3 regions of the Actinoplanes sp. NPDC051859 genome follow, and region 3 is predicted to be linked to each of the others. Evidence: riboswitches for the same ligand, from Rfam matches in the RefSeq annotation. Region 3 holds a riboswitch; each other region holds the start of a gene.
The links. A riboswitch is a leader RNA that binds a small molecule or an ion and turns the genes downstream of it on or off. The one in region 3 is predicted to bind cobalamin.
Positions count from the first base shown of each region.

Region 1: it holds a riboswitch for cobalamin, as region 3 does, so the genes downstream of both, ACIA1L_RS30690 (MerR family transcriptional regulator) here and ACIA1L_RS25420 (ABC transporter substrate-binding protein) in region 3, are expected to answer to the same signal.
Region 2: it holds a riboswitch for cobalamin, as region 3 does, so the genes downstream of both, ACIA1L_RS24380 (VWA domain-containing protein) here and ACIA1L_RS25420 (ABC transporter substrate-binding protein) in region 3, are expected to answer to the same signal.

Region 1 covers NZ_JBITBX010000018.1:84,506-90,527, forward strand. Annotated here, with positions in the region: gene ACIA1L_RS30680 (RNA polymerase sigma factor) at 1-753, shown strand, start outside; gene ACIA1L_RS30685 (acyltransferase) at 764-1,978, opposite strand; gene ACIA1L_RS30690 (MerR family transcriptional regulator) at 2,112-3,065, opposite strand; cobalamin riboswitch at 3,060-3,279, opposite strand; gene alaS (alanine--tRNA ligase) at 3,520-6,022, shown strand, end outside.
Region 2 covers NZ_JBITBX010000010.1:71,566-77,587, reverse strand. Annotated here, with positions in the region: gene ACIA1L_RS24390 (glycosyltransferase) at 1-100, opposite strand, end outside; gene ACIA1L_RS24385 (gluconokinase) at 194-1,789, shown strand; cobalamin riboswitch at 1,958-2,082, shown strand; gene ACIA1L_RS24380 (VWA domain-containing protein) at 2,116-4,224, shown strand; gene cobO (cob(I)yrinic acid a,c-diamide adenosyltransferase) at 4,224-4,826, shown strand; gene ACIA1L_RS24370 (cobyrinate a,c-diamide synthase) at 4,823-6,022, shown strand, end outside.
Region 3 covers NZ_JBITBX010000011.1:12,751-18,772, reverse strand. Annotated here, with positions in the region: gene ACIA1L_RS25430 (phosphatidylglycerol lysyltransferase domain-containing protein) at 97-1,917, shown strand; gene ACIA1L_RS25425 (alpha/beta hydrolase) at 1,914-3,071, shown strand; cobalamin riboswitch at 3,115-3,288, shown strand; gene ACIA1L_RS25420 (ABC transporter substrate-binding protein) at 3,319-4,302, shown strand; gene ACIA1L_RS25415 (FecCD family ABC transporter permease) at 4,347-5,303, shown strand; gene ACIA1L_RS25410 (ABC transporter ATP-binding protein) at 5,303-6,022, shown strand, end outside.

The DNA of each region.
Region 1 (6,022 bases), on a different contig from region 3:
ATCACCAGGGCCAAACGAACCCTTGCCGAGAAGAAGGTGCCGATCGAGCTGCCACCGCCGTCCGAGGCAGCGCCGCGGCTGGCGTCGGTCCTCGAGGTCATCTACCTCATCTTCAACGAGGGCTACTCGGCGACCGCCGGCGACGACTGGGTGCGCCCCGCGCTGTGCATGGAGGCCTTGCGGCTCGGCCGGGTCCTGGCCGGACTCGCCGCACAGGAACCCGAAGCGCAGGGACTGGTGGCGCTCATGGAACTTCAGGCATCTCGAATCCCCGCCCGCACCGCCGCCGACGGCACCCCCATCCTTTTGCAGGACCAGGACCGGCGGCGCTGGGACCGCCTGTCCATCCGGCGCGGACTCGACGCCCTCACCCGCGCCGAGGGCACCTTCGGACCGTACGCCCTGCAAGCGTCGATCGCCGCCTGCCACGCCCGAGCCGGCAGAGCCGAAGACACCGACTGGGAGCGGATCGCCGCACTGTACGAGGTCCTCGCCTACGTCGCACCGTCACCCATCGTGGACCTGAACCGTGCCGTGGCGATCAGCCACGCTGACGACCCGATTCGCGCCCTCGCCATCGTCGATGCCCTGGTTCTGCCGCACTACCCCCTCCTGCCGGCCGTCCGCGCCGACCTGCTCGCCAAACTCGGCCGCCCGACCGAAGCGCGGGAGGAGTTCCGCCGGGCCGCCGCAATGACCCGTAACACCCGCGAGCGAACCATCTTCGAAGCCCGCGCCGCCGAGCTGGACTGACGAAGCGAAATTAGGTCGCTCCGAGCCTGGAAGTCAGCGTCGGATCAGTTGGCCCCGAATCAGGTTGCCGGACTGCCCCACGTTTGACGAACGGCGAGATGCGTGGGGGTCGTCGTGCCGAGAGGTCCTCCACCCAGCCGAAGGCGAGGACCGCCAGGGCGAGCAGCGGCAGGGCAATGGCGAGGACTATCAGACAGGAGAGCAGGTCATCAGGACGTTTCAGCGTCACGATCGAGGGATCGACCACATATACGCCGACCGCAATAGCTGGCATGTGCCACAGATAGATCGAAACGGCCCGATTATTGATCATCGATACGAAGCCGTCGAGCGGCCGGCACCGAGCTAGCCAACCCATGGGTGGCGACCAGCGGAACAGCAGGAGCACGAAGCCGATTTGGAAGATGGAAAACGCAACAGGGTGTGCGGCCAAAAGGAACACACCGTCGACCGGATGCATGATCGCCCACGTCAGCGCACCACCGATAGCGGCGGTCCCTACGCCAATCACTACCGCTGGCCGCAGCTTACCGAGATCGCCGGCGCGGTGTGCTATTCCGAGCATCCAGCACGTTCCATAGGAGAGCAAATTTTGCAGGTGCCAGTAAGTGGGATAGTGGCTGATGCTGTCCCGCCAGCCAACGATGAGCAGCAGCCCCACGAGCGGCAGGAGAACCGTCGGAAGAGGCCACTTGCGGTAGAGGCGCAACAGCAGCGGCGTGAGAAGGACCAGCCAGAGGTACGTATTGAGATACCACAGCACCTCCAAGCCCAGTCGCTGCCCGAGATCGCTGTACGGTGGGAGCCCAGCCGGGAAGGCCCAGAACAGCATGTTCGGCCAGGCGGGTGCCTGCGTAGGCCACTGGAGGTCATTCGACCAGCCGAGTAAGAACATCAGCGGCACGATCACCAGGCCAAAAACCCAGAGAGCGGGCAGCAATCGGCGCAACCGGGTGAGGATCGCGCGCCGCGGTGAACGGTCCGCCGATGCGGCAGTCAGCGATCCACCGATGGCGAACATGAGGCCCATGGACGGAAAGGTTGCCTGCAGAATGTACGACCAGAAGGTGTGGAGCAGCACCACCCTGACGATCGCCGCCGCCCGCAGAGCGTCAAAATACCGATCACGAGCCCTCGTCGATTTCACCCTGAGCAACTTCCTGGTAACGGCACCCCATCCGGTGTTGCCGGCGAGGCAAGTCTCAGAGATCTTCGTAGATCGCATGGCGACACGGCTAACCCGATCGGCGTTACGTAGGTCACAGTGAGATAGCCACTCGCCGTGCAGGACCGCCCGACAGCCGTGGCCGCTTGTCGCCAAACGCCCACCGACGTTCACCGACCGCTGACCTCCGTCATCAGCGCAGCGCGGCGATACTCAGCGCGACGCAATCTGCCAACGTCGCACCCACTTCCACACCAGGCTGCCCGTCCCAGCCGCGGCCAGCCCCCACCACCAGCGGTGAACCGGCCGCGACAACCAAGTCCGGCAACACGTCGTGCGGGGCATGGCTCCACAACACCACAACAGCCGGACGAATCCGGCTCGCCACCTCCGCGAGCAAAGCCGCGTCCGGCACCGCGCCAAGATGAAGAGAGCCGACCCCCTGCTCGGCGAGAGCCGCAGCGAGAGCGTCCAAAGCCACCAAGTCCCTGCTGCGCGGCGGCGCAGCGAGCACTACCCGGACATCAGTGCCGGCCGGCGGACGTACCACAGCGGCGAACACCTCACTCAAACACCGGCCCAACACCCGCCGCGCCGCATCCCGCAACGGCTCAACCACCCGCGCACGACTCAAATGCACGAACGCCGGGGCCGCCAGCACATGCCACGTCGGCACCACGCCCCGCTCAGCCACCGCGGCAGCCAACGTCTCCCGCAAGGTCAGCACATCCAGACGCCGCGCCGCCCGAGCGATACCCCGCGCCGCCGAAGCGGTCGCGGGATCGCCCTCAGGCGCCGAACATCCGGAAAGATCCGCCCGGCGAGCCATCCGGGCCGCCTCCGCTGCGGGCATCCCCCGCGCGGTCAACCGGGCCATCGCCGCCAACACATCGAGATCGTCCGCGGTGTAACGACGATGCCGGCCGTGCTCATGCCCGCTCGGGCCCAAACCGTAACGCTGATGCCACGTCCGCAACGTCGTCGGCGCGACACCAAGCCGGCGCGCCACCGCGCCCGCACTCAACCCTGTCGGTTCCGGTCCAGCCTCGTCCGGACGAACGGCATCGTCGCCGTCGCCCACACAGAATTCCGCCTCGCGCACCGCCGACCCGCCCTCGAGGTCACCGACTACACCACGCGCGGACACGCGCAGGGCAGTGGCAGGTCTTCGGACTCGCGGGCACGACCGGAACCGATCCGATCTCCTACTGGCCGTCGCTTCCCAAGCCCCTCAAGGCCCAGTGCCGATGACGGCGGTCGTTCCAGCTCACCGCTGCGGGGCAGCCCCGGATTCCCACCGGGTTCCCTCTTACGACGCCACAACCTGAGGGCTGTGGCGAACCAGCTGCGCGGCTCAGCTTAGCGACGGACATCCCGGCGAGATGACCCGGCGGCATCCACACCGGGCAGCATCGCACGGGTGGCGTGCGAAGCGCGGGGCGGCGGCCGCACCGCCGACACTGCCTGTCGACCGAGCAGCCAGGACCTGACGATCCCCCCAAAGAGTTGCGAATCGGAGCGCGGCCGAGGGGTCCTGGAACGGCGGACCTCTGTCACCCATACGATGCAGTTGCCAGTTGCCGGCAATAAGGGGTGCAGTGATGCTGACAGCGGAGATCAAGCGGCGCTTCCTGGCGCACTTCGAGGCTAACGGCCACACGGTCGTGCCCTCGGCGCCCCTGCCCGCCATCGACGATCCGAACCTGCTGTTCATCAACGCGGGCATGGTCCAGTTCGTGCCGTTCTTCCTGGGCCAGCGCACCCCGACCTACCGGCGAGCCGTCAGCGTGCAGAAATGCATCCGGACGCCGGACATCGACGAGGTCGGCAAGACCAGCCGGCACGGCACGTTCTTCCAGATGAACGGCAACTTCTCCTTCGGCGACTACTTCAAGGCCGGCGCGATCCCCCTCGCCTGGGACCTGTCCACCAAGCCGGTCGCCGAGGGTGGCTTCGGGCTGGACCCCGAGCGGATCTGGGCCACGGTCTACCTGGACGACGACGAGGCCATCGACATCTGGCGACAGACCGGCATGCCCGCCGACCGGATCGTGCGCCGCGGCAAACGCGACAATTACTGGTCGATGGGCATCCCCGGCCCCGCTGGACCCTGCTCGGAGCTGTATTATGACCGTGGCCCCGCCTACGGTCCCGAAGGCGGCCCCGAGGTGGACGAGGACCGTTACCTGGAGTTCTGGAACCTGGTCTTCATGCAGGTCGAGATCGCTGACGTCGCATCGAAGGAGGACTTCCGGATCGTCGGTGACCTGCCCGCGCAGAACATCGACACCGGCATGGGCCTCGAACGGATGGCATCGATCCTGCAGGGCGTCGACAACCTGTACGAGATCGACGAGGTCCGCCCGATCCTGGCCAAGGCCGCCGAGTTGACCGGCAAGACCTACGGCAAGCAGTCGGGCCCGGCTGCCTCCGAAAGCCACCCCGACGATGTCCGACTCCGCGTGATCGCCGACCACGTCCGCACCTCGCTCATGCTGATCGGCGACGGCGTCACCCCGTCGAACGAAGGCCGCGGTTACGTGTTGCGCCGCATCATGCGCCGCGCGATCCGGTCCATGCGGCTGCTCGGCTGGCACGACAAGGCGTTGCCGGAGCTGCTGCCGATCGCACGCGACTGCATGGCCCCTTCTTACCCGGAACTCGCCACGGACTTCGACCGCATCGCGTCGGCGGCATACGGCGAGGAAGACACCTTCCTCTCCACGCTGCGCGCGGGCACCACCATTTTGGACACCGCTATCGCCGAGACCAAGCAGGCGGGCAAGACCCGGCTGGGCGGCGACAAGGCCTTTCAGCTGCATGACACGTACGGATTCCCGATCGATCTGACCCTGGAGATCGCCGCCGAGCAGGGCGTGCAGGTCGACGCCGACGGATTCCGGGCGTTGATGGCCGAGCAGCGCGAACGCGCGAAGGCGGATGCGAAGGCCCGCAAGACCGGCCACGCCGACCTGTCCGCCTACCGCACGGTGCTCGACGCGTCCGGACCGACCGAGTGGCTGGCCTACGAATGCCTGGAAACCGAGTCGAAGATCGTCGCGATCTGGGCGGGCGGCCAGCCCGCCGGTGCGGCGCAGGCCGGGGAAATCGTCACTGTCGCTCTGGACCGTACGCCGTTCTACGCGGAATCCGGCGGCCAGGACTCCGACGCGGGCCTGCTCACCGGCCCCAACCTCAGGGCCGAGATCATCGACGTGCAACGGCCGGTCAAAGGCCTGATCGCGCATACCGTACGGGTCCTCGACGGTGGCCTCGCCGTCGGCGACAACGTGCGGGCGATGGTCGACCCGGACTGGCGCACAGGAGCCCGGCAGGCGCACTCCGGCACCCACGTGGTGCACGCGGCGCTGCGGCAGGTGCTCGGCCCGACCGCCTTGCAGTCCGGCTCCTACAACCGGCCCGGCTATCTACGCCTCGACTTCGCCTGGCGCGGCGGCCTGTCCGACAGCGCCCGCAGCGAGGTGGAAGAGGTCGCCAACCTGGCCATCCGCCGGGACCTGCCCGTCGGCGTGCGCTACCTGTCCCTGGAGCAGGCCCGCGCCGCGGGCGCGCTCGCCTTGTTCGGCGAGACCTACGACGAGACCGTACGCGTGGTCGAGATCGGCGGCGACTGGTCGCGGGAACTGTGCGGTGGCACCCACGTGGACCGGTCCGCGCAGATTGGGTCGCTCGCGGTCACCGGCGAGTCGTCCGTCGGTGCCGGGCAGCGCCGCATCGAGGCAGTCACCGGCATCGAGGCGTTCCGCTACCTGGCCCGCGAACGTGACCTGGTCGGCCGGCTCGCCGCGCAGCTCAAAGCCCGCCCCGAGGAACTCCCGGACCGGGTCGCCGCCCTGCTGAACCGCATGAAGCAGGTCGAACGTGAGGCCGCCGACCTGCGCAACCGCCTGGTCGACCTGGACGCGGAGCTCTACGCCGATCAGGCCGTCGACGTCGACGGCATCGCCTACGTCGGCGTCACCAGCACCGGAGACGGCAAGAGCCTGGCCGAGAAGGTCCGCCAGCGGCTCGGTAACCGGCCCGCCGTGATCGGTGTGGTCGCCGGGTCAGGCATCGTCGTGGCCGTCAACCCCGCCGGTATCG
Region 2 (6,022 bases), on a different contig from region 3:
CGACGGTGACGTCGTGACCGGCGGCTTGGAGCCGGGCTCCCAATCCCGTGTACGGGGCCACGTCGCCGGTGGAGCCCGACGTGACGATCAGCACCCGCACCCGCCCATCATCGCACCGGCCGCATGACCGGACGGCCCATCGGGCATGTTCCTGCTCGACGAGCCGGCAGTGGCGCGGGATTCGGGAGGATGCATGGACGTCGTCATCGGGATCGACACCGGAACTACTGCGACGAAAGCGGTTGCCGCCGGCCTCGACGGCGAGGTCCGCGCTGCCACGAGCGTGCACTATCCGCTGTCCGTGCCCGGCCCGGGCCGAGCCGAACTTGACCCCGCCGAGTTGCGCGACGCCGCCGCCAAGGCGCTCGTCACCGTGGCGCAGGAGTGCCGGGAGCGTGGCGACCACGTGCTCGCGGTCAGCCTCAGCGCCTTCCTGCACGGCCTTGCGCCACTGGACGGCAGCGGTACCGCCGCCGGTCCGCTCATGACCTGGGCGGACAACCGTTCGTCGCCGCAGACCGAGGCGATCGTCGCGTCTGGCCGCGCCAAAGCCCTGCAGGCCCGCACCGGCACGCCCGTGCATCCGATGTCGCCGTTGGCGAAGTTGGCCTGGTGGCGTGCGCACGAGCCGAGGATGCTGCGAGACACTCCGCGTTGGGGCGGCGTCAAGGAGATCGTGCTGGGCGGCCTGGCCCGGGCGGATTTCGTCGTCGACCTGTCGGTGGCGTCCGGCACCGGGCTCTACGACATCCATGAGCGTCGGTGGGATCCCGAGGCCCTGGATCTCGCCGGCATCGACGCCACCCGGCTCGCTGAAGTCGTGCCGACCACCACCGCTCTGCGCCTGCATCCCGACGTCGCCACCGCGGCCGGGTTGGCCCCGGACACCCCGCTCATCATCGGCGCCGCCGACGGGCCGCTCGCCAACCTCGGCGTGGGCGCCACCCCGCCCGGCGTCGCCGCGGTCTCGCTGGGGACGAGCGGAGCGTTGCGGACGGTCGTGGGCAAGCCCACCGCCGACGCTGCCGGGCGGCTCTTCTGTTACGCCCTCACCGAAGACCGCTGGGTGCTCGGCGGCGCCGTCAACAACGCCGGTTCGGTGGTGCGCTGGGCCGGCCAGACGATGGCGGAAGGCTTCGACCGTCCCGCCGCCGAAGGCGAGGACGCCGACGTCCGCGACGCCGCGCTGCTGGTCGAAGCCGCGGCGGTGGCGGCGGGCAGCGACGGCCTGCTCTGCCTGCCGTACCTGCTGGGGGAACGGGCACCGTGGTGGCGTGGCGGGATGCGCGGGGCCTATCTGGGGCTGCGCCGCGAACACGGCCGCGCGCATCTGGTCCGCGCTGCCGTCGAGGGGGTGTGCCAGCAGCTGGCCCTGGTCCGGGACACCTTCGGGGCCGAAGGGATCGAGCTGAGTGAAGTCCGCGCCACCGGGGGAGCGGTGGCCTCCGAGCTGTGGGTCGAGATCCTCGCCGCGACGCTGGACCTGCCCGTCGCCATCGCCGACACGCCGGAGGGTACCGCGATGGGCGCCTGCCTGCTCGGGCTGCACGCCATCGGCCGCCTGCCCGACCTGGACCGCGCCGCGGACCTGGTCGACGTCACCGCGCGCACCCACCCCGACCCGGCCGACGCGGCGCTGTACGGGCGGCTCCGGCCGCTCGTGGAACGGTCTGCACTGGCAGTCACCGACGTCCTGACCGAACTGGACCGGCTGGCGCCCTCGCCGCTGCCCGGCACCGAGAAGGCGGTCGGCGCCCGCGACGAGCACGTCCCCGACAGACCGCACTGATGCACCGGCGCCGCATTCGGCCGCCGGCCCGTGGAACAGGCCAGCCGCCGTGGGCGCAAGGTGGCGGGGTGCTCGCCGCGGGCCGCCCGCGCTGTCCTGCGAGTGCCGGGTGGCGGCCGGGTGAGGATGGCCACGACGGGTCGCGTTGACGGCGCGGGCGGCGGTGCGACAGAGTGACCGACGAGCGGTAGCGGAGGAACCCGGTGCAAATCCGGGACGGTCCCGCCACTGTGACCGGGCGGCTACGGCCGCCTGGGAGTCAGGAGACTCCTGCCGCTCGCTCCCTTTGACACGCGGGCGTGGACACCCGCGGGAAGGATCGTGGCGTGACGCCGTACCCGTTCTCCGCCGTCGTCGGGCTCGACGATCTGCGCCTTGCCCTGCTGCTCACGGCGGTGTCTCCGGCCGTCGGCGGGGTGCTCGTCCGCGGCGAGAAGGGCACCGCCAAGAGCACCGTCGTGCGCGCCCTCGCCGCGTTGCTGCCCGAAGTCGACGTCGTCCGGGGCTGCCGGTTCGCCTGCGACCCGACGGCGCCCGACTCCGGCTGCCCAGACGGCCCGCACGAGGCCGACGCTCCGCACGGGCACCGGCCCGCCGCGTTGGTCGAGCTCCCGGTCGGCGCCACCGAGGACCGGGTGGTGGGCACGCTCGACATCCAGCGTGCGCTCGCAGACGGTGTCAAGGCGTACGAGCCGGGTCTGCTGGCCGCGGCACACCGGGGCGCCCTCTATGTCGATGAGGTCAACCTGCTGCCCGACCACCTGGTGGACCTGCTGCTGGATGCGGCGGCGATGGGCCGGGCACATGTCGAGCGCGACGGCGTGTCGGTCAAGCACGCCTCCCGGTTCCTGCTGGTGGGCACGATGAACCCGGAAGAGGGCGAGCCGCGGCCGCAGCTCGTCGACCGGTTCGGGCTGGTGGTGACCGTGGCGGCCCCTCGGGACGCGGTGCAGCGGGCTGAGGTCGTCCGGCGACGGCTGGCGTACGAGGCAGACCCGGCCGGGTTCGCGGCCAGCTTCGGTGCCGCCGAGGAAGCTCTCGCCGCGCGGATTGTGACCGCGCGGGCCGCCCTGCCCGCGGTGCACCTGCCGGACGCCGAGCTGGACCGGATTGCCCGGGTGTGTCTCGCGTACGGGGTGGACGGCATGCGCGCCGACATCGTGGTGGCCCGGTGCGCGGTGGCCCTTGCCGCCTGGCACGGCCGGGACCGGGTCACGGCCGACGACATTCGCGACGCCGCCCGGCTGGCCCTGCCGCACCGCCGCCGCAAGGACCCGCTGGACCCGCCCGGCACCGATGAGCAGCGCCTCGAAGAGGCCCTCGAGCAGGCCGACGCGGAGGCCCCGCCGGAGTCCGACGACGACCCGGACGGCGGGCCCGACGGCGGCAGCCCGGACGGTGGGCCCGACAACGGTGGTGGGCCCGACAACAACGGTCCAGACAACGGTCCTGACCAGGGCGAGCCCGGTGGTAGCGGTCCCGGCAGCGGTGCTGCGGGTGCCGACCCCGGCGGTGGTGCGGATGACCGTGGTCCGGAGCCCGCAGCCGACCGGGATCCGCGGGACGCCGCGGATCCGCGGGAGCACACTGAGGACAAGCCTGGGCAAGCCGCCGGCGGTGCGGCGCAGGCGGGAACGGCGTACCGGCCGCGCACATTCCGCATCGGCGCGCGCGGTGAAGGCGGCCACGCCGGTCGACGCTCACCGGCCTTTGCGCGCCGCGGCCGCGTGGTCGGCTCCCGGGTGCCGCACGGCAAGCTGGCCGGGGCGCCGCACCTGCCGGCCACGCTCCGGGCAGCCCTGCACCGGCGGGCCACCGCGACACCCGTTCCCGGGTCGTTGCGGGCCGTCTCCTGCGTGCAGCCGCGTGACCTGCGTGAGGCGGTGCACGTCGGGCGGGAGGCCAACCTGGTCCTGTTCGTGGTCGACGCCTCCGGCTCGATGGCGGCCCGTCAGCGGATGACTGTGGTCAAGACCGCTGTGCTGTCGCTGCTGCGCGACGCGTACCAGCGCCGGGACCGGATTGGCATGATCACCTTCCGGGGCTCCACGGCCGAGCAGGTGTTGCCACCGACCTCCAGCCACGAGGTCGGTGTGCTGCGCCTCGCGAGCCTACGGACCGGGGGCCGCACCCCCCTCGCGGCCGGGCTGCGGCAGGCCGCCGCCACCAGCGCCACCGAGCGCCGCCGCGATCCGCGCCGCCGCCCGTTGCTGGTGGTCGTCACCGACGGGCGAGCCACCAGCGGCGGCGACCCGGTCGAGGTCGCGCCCGCCCTCGCCGGGGTCGCGACCGTCGTGGTCGACTGCGAGTCCGGCCCGGTGCGGTTGGGCCTGGCCCGCCGCCTGGCCGCCGCCCTGCACGCCGACGTCATGCCGTTGGACGCACTCGCTGCCAACGGGCCGGGCGCCCACGGATCCCACCGGAGGGCTGCCTGATGCCGCAGGGACAGGTCACCTCGGTGCCGAACGACGGCCTCACCACCCGCCAGCGTCGCCGCCAAGCCGTCCTCGCCGTGCACACCGGACACGGCAAGGGCAAGTCCACCGCCGCGTTCGGCATGGCGCTGCGGGCGTGGAGCGCGGGCTGGCCGGTCGGCGTCTTCCAGTTCGTGAAGAGCGAGAAGTGGAAGGTCGGCGAGGAAACCGCCCTCAAAGCCCTGGGCGCGGTGGACGGTGGCGCGCCGGTCGCGTGGCACAAGATGGGCGAGGGCTGGTCCTGGATCCAGCGCGCCGGCACCGAACGGGACCACGCCGCCGAGGCCGCCGAAGGGTGGGCCCAGATCAAGCGCGACCTCGCCGCCGAGACGCACACCTTCTATGTGCTCGACGAGTTCACCTATCCGATGAAGTGGGGCTGGGTCGACGTCGCGGACGTGGTCGCCACCCTGCGGGACCGGCCCGGCACCCAGCACGTGGTCATCACCGGTCGCGACGCCCACCCCGACCTCCTCGCGGCGGCCGATCTGGTCACCGAGATGACCAAGGTCAAGCACCCGATGGACGCCGGCCGGAAGGGCCAGAAAGGCATCGAGTGGTGATCCCCCGGATCGTCATCGCCGCGCCCGCCTCGGGACACGGGAAGACCACTGTTGCGACGGGCCTGCTGGCGGCGTACGCAAAACGGGGTCTGTCCGTCGCGCCCTTCAAGGTCGGGCCGGACTACATCGATCCCGGCTATCACGCGCTCGCCGCCGGTCGGCCCGGCCGCAACCTGGACCCGGTCATGGTCGGCGAGGACCGGATCGGGCCGCTGTTCGCACACGGCTCCGCCGGCACGGACCTCGCGGTCGTCGAGGGCGTCATGGGGCTCTACGACGGCCGGACCGGCGCCGGTGACACCGGTTCGACCGCGCAGGTGGCGGCCCTGCTCAACGCCCCCGTGCTGCTGGTCGTCAACGCCGCCGCGCAGGGTCGGTCGGTCGCTGCGCTGGTGCACGGCTTCCGCAGCTTCGGCAGCGTGCGGATCGGCGGTGTGATCCTCAACCAGGTCGGCTCGGACCGGCACGAGACGATCCTGCGCGAGGCGTGCGAAGAGGTCGGCACCCCGGTCCTGGGCGCCATGCGCCGCGCCGCCGCGGTCGAGGCGCCCTCGCGGCACCTCGGCCTGGTCCCCGCCGCGGAGCGTCGCGCGGAGGCGCTCGCGTCGGTCGAAGCCCTGGCCGCGCTCGTCGAAGCCTCGGTGGACCTCGACGCGGTGCACGCGCTGGCCCGCTCGGCGCCCGCTTTCAGCGCCACCGCCTGGAGCCCCACGGCCGAGGACCCGGTGCCGAGCCGTCCGGTGGTCGCGCTCGCCGGTGGCCCGGCCTTCACCTTTGCGTACGCCGAAACAGCCGAACTCCTCACCGGAGCCGGAGCGGACGTCGTGGTGGTCGACCCCCTGCGTGACGAAGCCCTGCCGCCCGGCACCCGCGCGCTGGTCGTCGGCGGCGGCTTCCCCGAGGTGTACGCCGCCGAGCTGTCCGCCAACGAGCCGTTACGCCGCGAGGTGGCCGCCCTGGCCGCGGCGGGCCGTCCCATCGTCGCCGAGTGCGCGGGCCTGCTGTGGCTGTGCCGCAGCCTCGACGGCGTCGACATGTGCGGCGTCCTGGACGCGGAGGCCGCCATGACACCGTCGCTGACCCTGGGCTACCGCGACGCCGTGGCTCTGTCCGACAGCCCGCTCCTGCCCGCGGGCGCTCGGATCACCGGCCACGAATTCCACCGCACGACGGTGCATCCGCGGTCAGGCTTGCTG
Region 3 (6,022 bases):
CAGATGCCCGGAGTAGCGCGGTGATGGCACTCTCTCGTTCGGTCCGATCTTGGCGCGACATTGCCGCCGGCGGATGGATACGACGGGGAGGGCAACGTGGCACGACAAGAAGCCAGTACGGCTACGGCAGCGAGCAAGACCGCGGGACACGCCAGCTGGGCGGCCTGCCGCCGGCGCGTACCGGCGATCGCCACCGTCCTCTGCGCACTCGTCGGCACGCTCGGCATCCTCGCCGCCGCCGGTGCCGTCCGCGCCGAGTTCGCCGGCCACGCCTCGTCGTGGTCCGGCCTTCCCGCTATCAGTACGGCCGCAGGCGGCATCCTCTACCTCGTCGTCGCCCGCGGCCTGAGCCGGCGCCGGCGTACCGCCTGGGTGTGGCTGGTGTGCCTGATGGCGGTCGGCATCGTGCTGACCGCCGCCGGCGCCCTGGTGGACGGCGGCCCCGTAGCCGGCACCACCGGCACCGGTCTGCGCCTGGGCATCGGGATGCTGCTGCTCGCCGTCGTCGTGGCCGCCCGCGCCGAGTTCGCCGTGACCGGGCCGCGCCCGCGCCGCGCCGCCACCGTCCTCCTCGGCTCGCTGGCCGTCCTCGGCCCGGTGGCGAGCTGGGGCATGCTGACGGCCTTCAGCCCGGCGACCGCCAGCGGCCCGCACCGCGCCCTGTGCAGCGCCTGGTACTTCGTTCGCGGCCTCGTCGGCATTCGGCAGCCGCACCTCGAGGCCGCTCCCCCGGAATGGATCCCGGTCAGCGCTGGTGTCGCCGGCGCGGCTGTGGTGATCCTGGCGGCGTACCTGAGTTTGCGTCCGGGCCGTACGCCGCGGCACATGCCCAGCACCGAGATCCTTCAGCTGCGCGACCTCGTCGCCCGACACGGCGGTCAGGACTCGCTCAGCTACTTCGCTCTGCGCGACGACAAGACGGCCATCTTCTCCGAGACCGGCAAGGCCGCCGTCTGCTACCGCCAGGTCAACGGGGTCAGCCTTGCCAGCGGTGACCCGATCGGCAAACAGTCGGAATGGCCCGGCGCGATCAAGGCGTGGCGCGACGAGGCGATCGCCAACGGCTGGACCCCGGCGGTGCTCGGCGCGGGGCAGGCCGCGGCGCGGGCGTACGACCGGGCTGGCCTGCGGGTGCTGGAGATCGGCGACGAGGCCATCCTGCACACCGGCGAGTTCAGCGTGGAGGGCCGACCCATGCGCGGCGTCCGACAGGCCGTGCACCGGGTGCAACGGGCCGGTTACGAGGTGCGAATCCACCGGGTCGGCGACGCGGCACCCAGCACGATGGACGAACTGGCCGCGCAGGCCGAGCTGTGGCGCGACGGACCGGTGGAACGCGGTTTCTCCATGGCACTGGGCCGATTCGCCGACCCGACCGACCTCGAATACCTGGTGGCCGAGGTGCGTGACGCCGAGGGCCGGCCCGCCGCGGTGCTGGGTTTCGTGCCGTGGGGCACCGACGGACTGTCGCTCGACCTCATGCGCAAGGACCCGAACACGCCGAACGGCATCTTCGAGTTCCTGGTCGTGGAGCTGATGGCCCGAGCCGAGGCGCTGGGCGTCAAGCGTGTCTCGCTGAACTTCGCAATGTTCCGGGCCACCTTCGCCCGGGGTGAGCAGCTCGGGGCTGGACCGCTGCTGCGCGGCTGGCGCGGTCTGCTGATGGCCGCCTCCCGCTGGTGGCAGCTCGAGCAGCTCTACCGGGCCAACGCCAAGTATCAGCCGGACTGGACGCCTCGGTTCCTCTGCTACCCGCGCGGCCGAGACCTGCCGCGTGTCGCCCTGGCCGCGGCCATCGCCGAGGGATTCGTCACTCCGCCGGGACAACGCCGACCGGCCCCGGCACGATCTGCCGCGGCGATCGTCCCGACCGTCCTGCCCGAGCCCGCCGCCGCAGAAACGAGTGTGCCCCGTTGAACAGCATCGTCATCACCAGCGGCTGGCTGATCGCCCTGCTCGGCGCCCTGACGGTCCTTGCCGCCGTGGCGACCGCGAAGTTCTGGGACCGCGGCCGGTTCCGCACCGCGCACCGGGCCGCCGGCCTCATCCTCGTCCAGCTGTTGCTGCTGCTCAGCATCGGCGCCGTAGTGAACAAGCAGGCCAACTTCTACGTCACCCTGGGCGAGCTGTTGGGACAGAGCGCACCCGACGGGTACGCCGCCACGATCCCGCACAACGCCCCGCGGCTGACTTCCGACAACACGGGTCACGACGCCATCGCCCGGTGGATCGCCGAGCACCCGGGCGGCGCCGACAAGGGCACGGTGATCCCGGCGATGTTGACCGGCGCCCGGACGGGCTATCACCTGCCCGCACAGATCTACCTGCCGGCTGGCTACACCGCTCCCGAGGCCGCGCGGCGGGACTATCCCGTGGTGATGTTCCTGGCCGGCTATCCGGGCACGGTGGACAGCTGGCTCAAGACGATGGGCGTCGGCGCAGCCCTGGACAAGGCGATCAACGCTCGGGCTCTGCCACCGATGATCGCCGTCCTGCCCGAGCAGGACCCGGTCCGCGGCAAGGACAGCGAGTGCGTGGACTCGGCCACCGGGGTCCGCGCCGACACCTTCCTCACCTCCGATGTGCCGGAGATCCTCACCCGACATTTCCGGGCGGCCAGCGGTCCCGAGAACTGGGCCGTCGCGGGCTATTCGACCGGCGGCTTCTGCGCCTTCAACCTGGCCCTGCGGCATCCCGACAAGTTTTCCGCGGCAGCCAGCCTCTCCGGCTACTTCCGGCCCATCATCGACCGCTCCACCGGCGACCTCTACCAGGGCGACCTGAACCTGCGCCGGGCCAACGACCCCCGGCTGACCATCAACGAGCGCCGGCCCCGGCCCATGCATCTGTTCCTGTCCGCCGGGCTCGGCGACAAGGAGGCGCTGGCAGACCTGCACGCCTACCGGCCGCTGATCCGTACGCCGGACGTCGCCACCGTCTACGACAGCCGCCCGGGCGGCCACAACTTCGCCACCTGGAACGAAACGCTCCCGGCGCTGTTCCAGTGGCTCAACGGCTGGCTCGCCGCGCACCCCGACCGCGGCCAGCAACCGGACACCCGGACCAGCTGACCAGATCAGAGCGGCCCGGCGCGGATGGGCAGGTGCCCAGCCGCTAGGGTGGGCGCGCCGTGGTGTTCGGGAAGCCGGTGTGATGCCGGCGCGGCCCTCGCCACTGTGATCGGGATGCCGGAGGCCACCACAAGGTCACTGGGCGCAAGCCTGGGAAGGCCGGCCATCGGCGCACCACCCGTCAGCCAGGAGACCGGCCACGGCACCGTTTCGACCCGTCCACGAGGTGCTGGAAGGTGGTCCCGCTGTGCGGTCCTCCCTGTCCTGGCGCGTAACCGCGCCGCTGTCCGTCCTGTTCGTCCTGCTCGCCGGGTGCGGCGCCACCGATGCGCCGAAGGCCGCGCCGGGGGCGTCCGCGGGCGGGCCGGTCACGCTCGCCAACTGCGGTACGCCCGTCACCATCGCCAAACCGCCGACGCGGGCGGTGACCATGAACCAGCCGGCGACCGAGATCATGCTCGCGCTCGGCCTGCAGGACCGGATGATCGGCACGGCCTACCTCGACGACGCCATCCTGCCCGAGTACGCCGCCGCCTACGCGAAGGTGCCGGTGCTCGCCAAGGAGTACCCGGCCAAGGAGAAGCTGCTCGACACCGAGCCGGACTTCGTCTACGCGTCGTTCGCCAGCGCATTCGGCACCGAGGGTGTCGGTGACCGGGCCGAGTGGCAGAAACTGGGCGTGAGCTCGTACGTCTCGGCGGCGGGCTGCCCGAAGGAGACCCGCCTGGCAAAGCTGGCCCTGACCGACGTCTTCACCGAGATCCGCGAGATCGCCGCCGTGTTCGGGGTGCCGGACCGGGCCGAGCAACTGATCGCCGAGCAGCAGGCCCGGATCGTCAAGGCCAAGGCGAGCGGCCGGGACGCGAAGGTGTTGTGGTGGGACGCCGGCACCGACGCTCCGAGCGTCGGCGCGTGCTGCGGAAGCCCCGGCATGATCATGGCCGAGGCCGGCGTCACCAATGTGTTCGCCGAGCTCACCGGCTCCTGGGCTGACTCGAGCTGGGAAGCCGTCGTGGAGCGGAACCCGGACGCGATCGTGTTGATCGACGCAAGTTGGGACCCCGCCGCCGCCAAGAAGGCGTTCCTGGCGAAGCACGCCACGCTGAAGGACCTGCCCGCGGTCAAGAATCAGCGGTTCATCGTCGTCCCGTTCTCCGCCACGTCGGCCGGCGTGCGCAACGTGCTCGCCGTCGAGGCGCTGACCGCGGGGCTCGCGAAGGCCGGCAGCTGACTCCGGTCAAGGTCGGCGTTCTCGCGGTCGCCCTGGTCCTCTCGGTGGGTGCGGCGGTCACGGTCGGACCGGCCGACCTTTCCCTGCGTACGGTCGGCGAGGTGATCGCCGGCCACCTCGGGCTGACCACTGCCGACGTGCCGCTGATGCGCGACCACATCGTGTGGGAGTTGCGGCTGCCGCGGGTGCTCGGCGCCGCCGTCGTCGGGGCCGGGCTGGCCGCGGCGGGTGCGGTGCTGCAGACCGTGACCCGCAATCCGCTCGCTGACCCGTACCTGCTGGGGGTCTCGTCCGGAGCGTCCCTCGGCGCGGTCGCGGTCGTCGTCCTGGGCGTCGGTGGTGGGGTTGCCGCGCTCAGCGGCGGCGCGCTGATCGGCGCGCTGGCAGCGTTCGGGCTGGTGATCATCGTGGCCGGCGGGCGGGCGGCGCTGCGGCCGACCCGGGTGGTGCTCGCCGGGGTGGCCGTCGCCCAACTGTGCGCGGCGCTCACCACGTTCGTGATCATCTGGGTGGCGGATCCGCACGCCACCCAGTCGATCACCTTCTGGCTCTCCGGGTCGCTGGCCCGGGTCGACTGGACCGCGCTGGCCTGGGCGGCACCGGTGCTCGGCGCCGCGCTGCTCGTGATCGGCGCGCAAGCGCGGGCGCTCAACGCGTTCGCCTTCGGGGAGGAATCCGCCGCCACCCTCGGCATCGATGTCCGGCGGGTCCGGCGGGTGCTGCTGATCACCACCGCCCTGGTGACCGCCGTCCTGGTCGCGATCAGCGGCGCGATCGGCTTCGTGGGGCTGATCCTGCCGCATGCCGCCCGCCTCTTCACCGGTCCCGATCATCGGCGGCTGCTGCCCGTCGTGGTGTTGGCCGGCGCGATCTTCATGATCTGGGTGGACGCGGCCGCCCGGACAGCATTCGAGCCGCGAGAGCTACCCGCCGGGGTCCTCACCGCTCTGCTGGGCGTGCCCGCTTTCGTCTGGCTGCTCCGCCGCCGAGAGGTGCGCTGATGCTCGAGATCAACGACGTGTCCTGGTCGGTGCCCGCCGTCCACATCCTCGACGAGGTCACCTGCGCTGTGCCGCCCGGTGCGCTGGTCGGGCTCCTCGGCCCGAACGGTTCCGGCAAGACGACGCTGCTGCGGGTGGCGGCCGGCCTGATCCGGCCGGAGCACGGCCGCGTGTCGCTGGGCGAGTCCGACCTTGCCACGCTGTCCTGGCTCGCCATCGCCCGACGGACGGCGCTGCTGGCTCAGCACGCCGAGACCGAGCTGGACCTGACAGCGCTGGACGTGGTGCTGCTGGGGCGTACGCCGCACCGAAGCTCGCGCTGGGCCGATGGTGACACCGACCGGGCGGTCGCGGTCGAGGCCCTCGCCCGGGTGGACCTGGCCGGGTGGGCGGATCGTCGCTGGCAGACCCTGTCCGGCGGGGAACGCCAGCGCGTGCAGCTTGCCCGGGCACTCGCCCAGGAGCCGGAACTGCTGTTGCTCGACGAACCCACCAACCACCTCGACATCGGCCACCAACTGCAACTGCTGCATCTGGTACGCCGCAGCGCTGTCACCGCCCTGGCCGCCCTGCACGACCTGAACCTGGCGGCGATGTTCTGCGACACGGTGGTCGTCCTGCACCACGGCCGGGTCGTCGCCACCGGTCCGCCGCAGTCCGTCCTGACTCCCGCGCTGCTCGCCGAGGTTTACGAGGTCGATGCCGAGGTCACCGTGCAC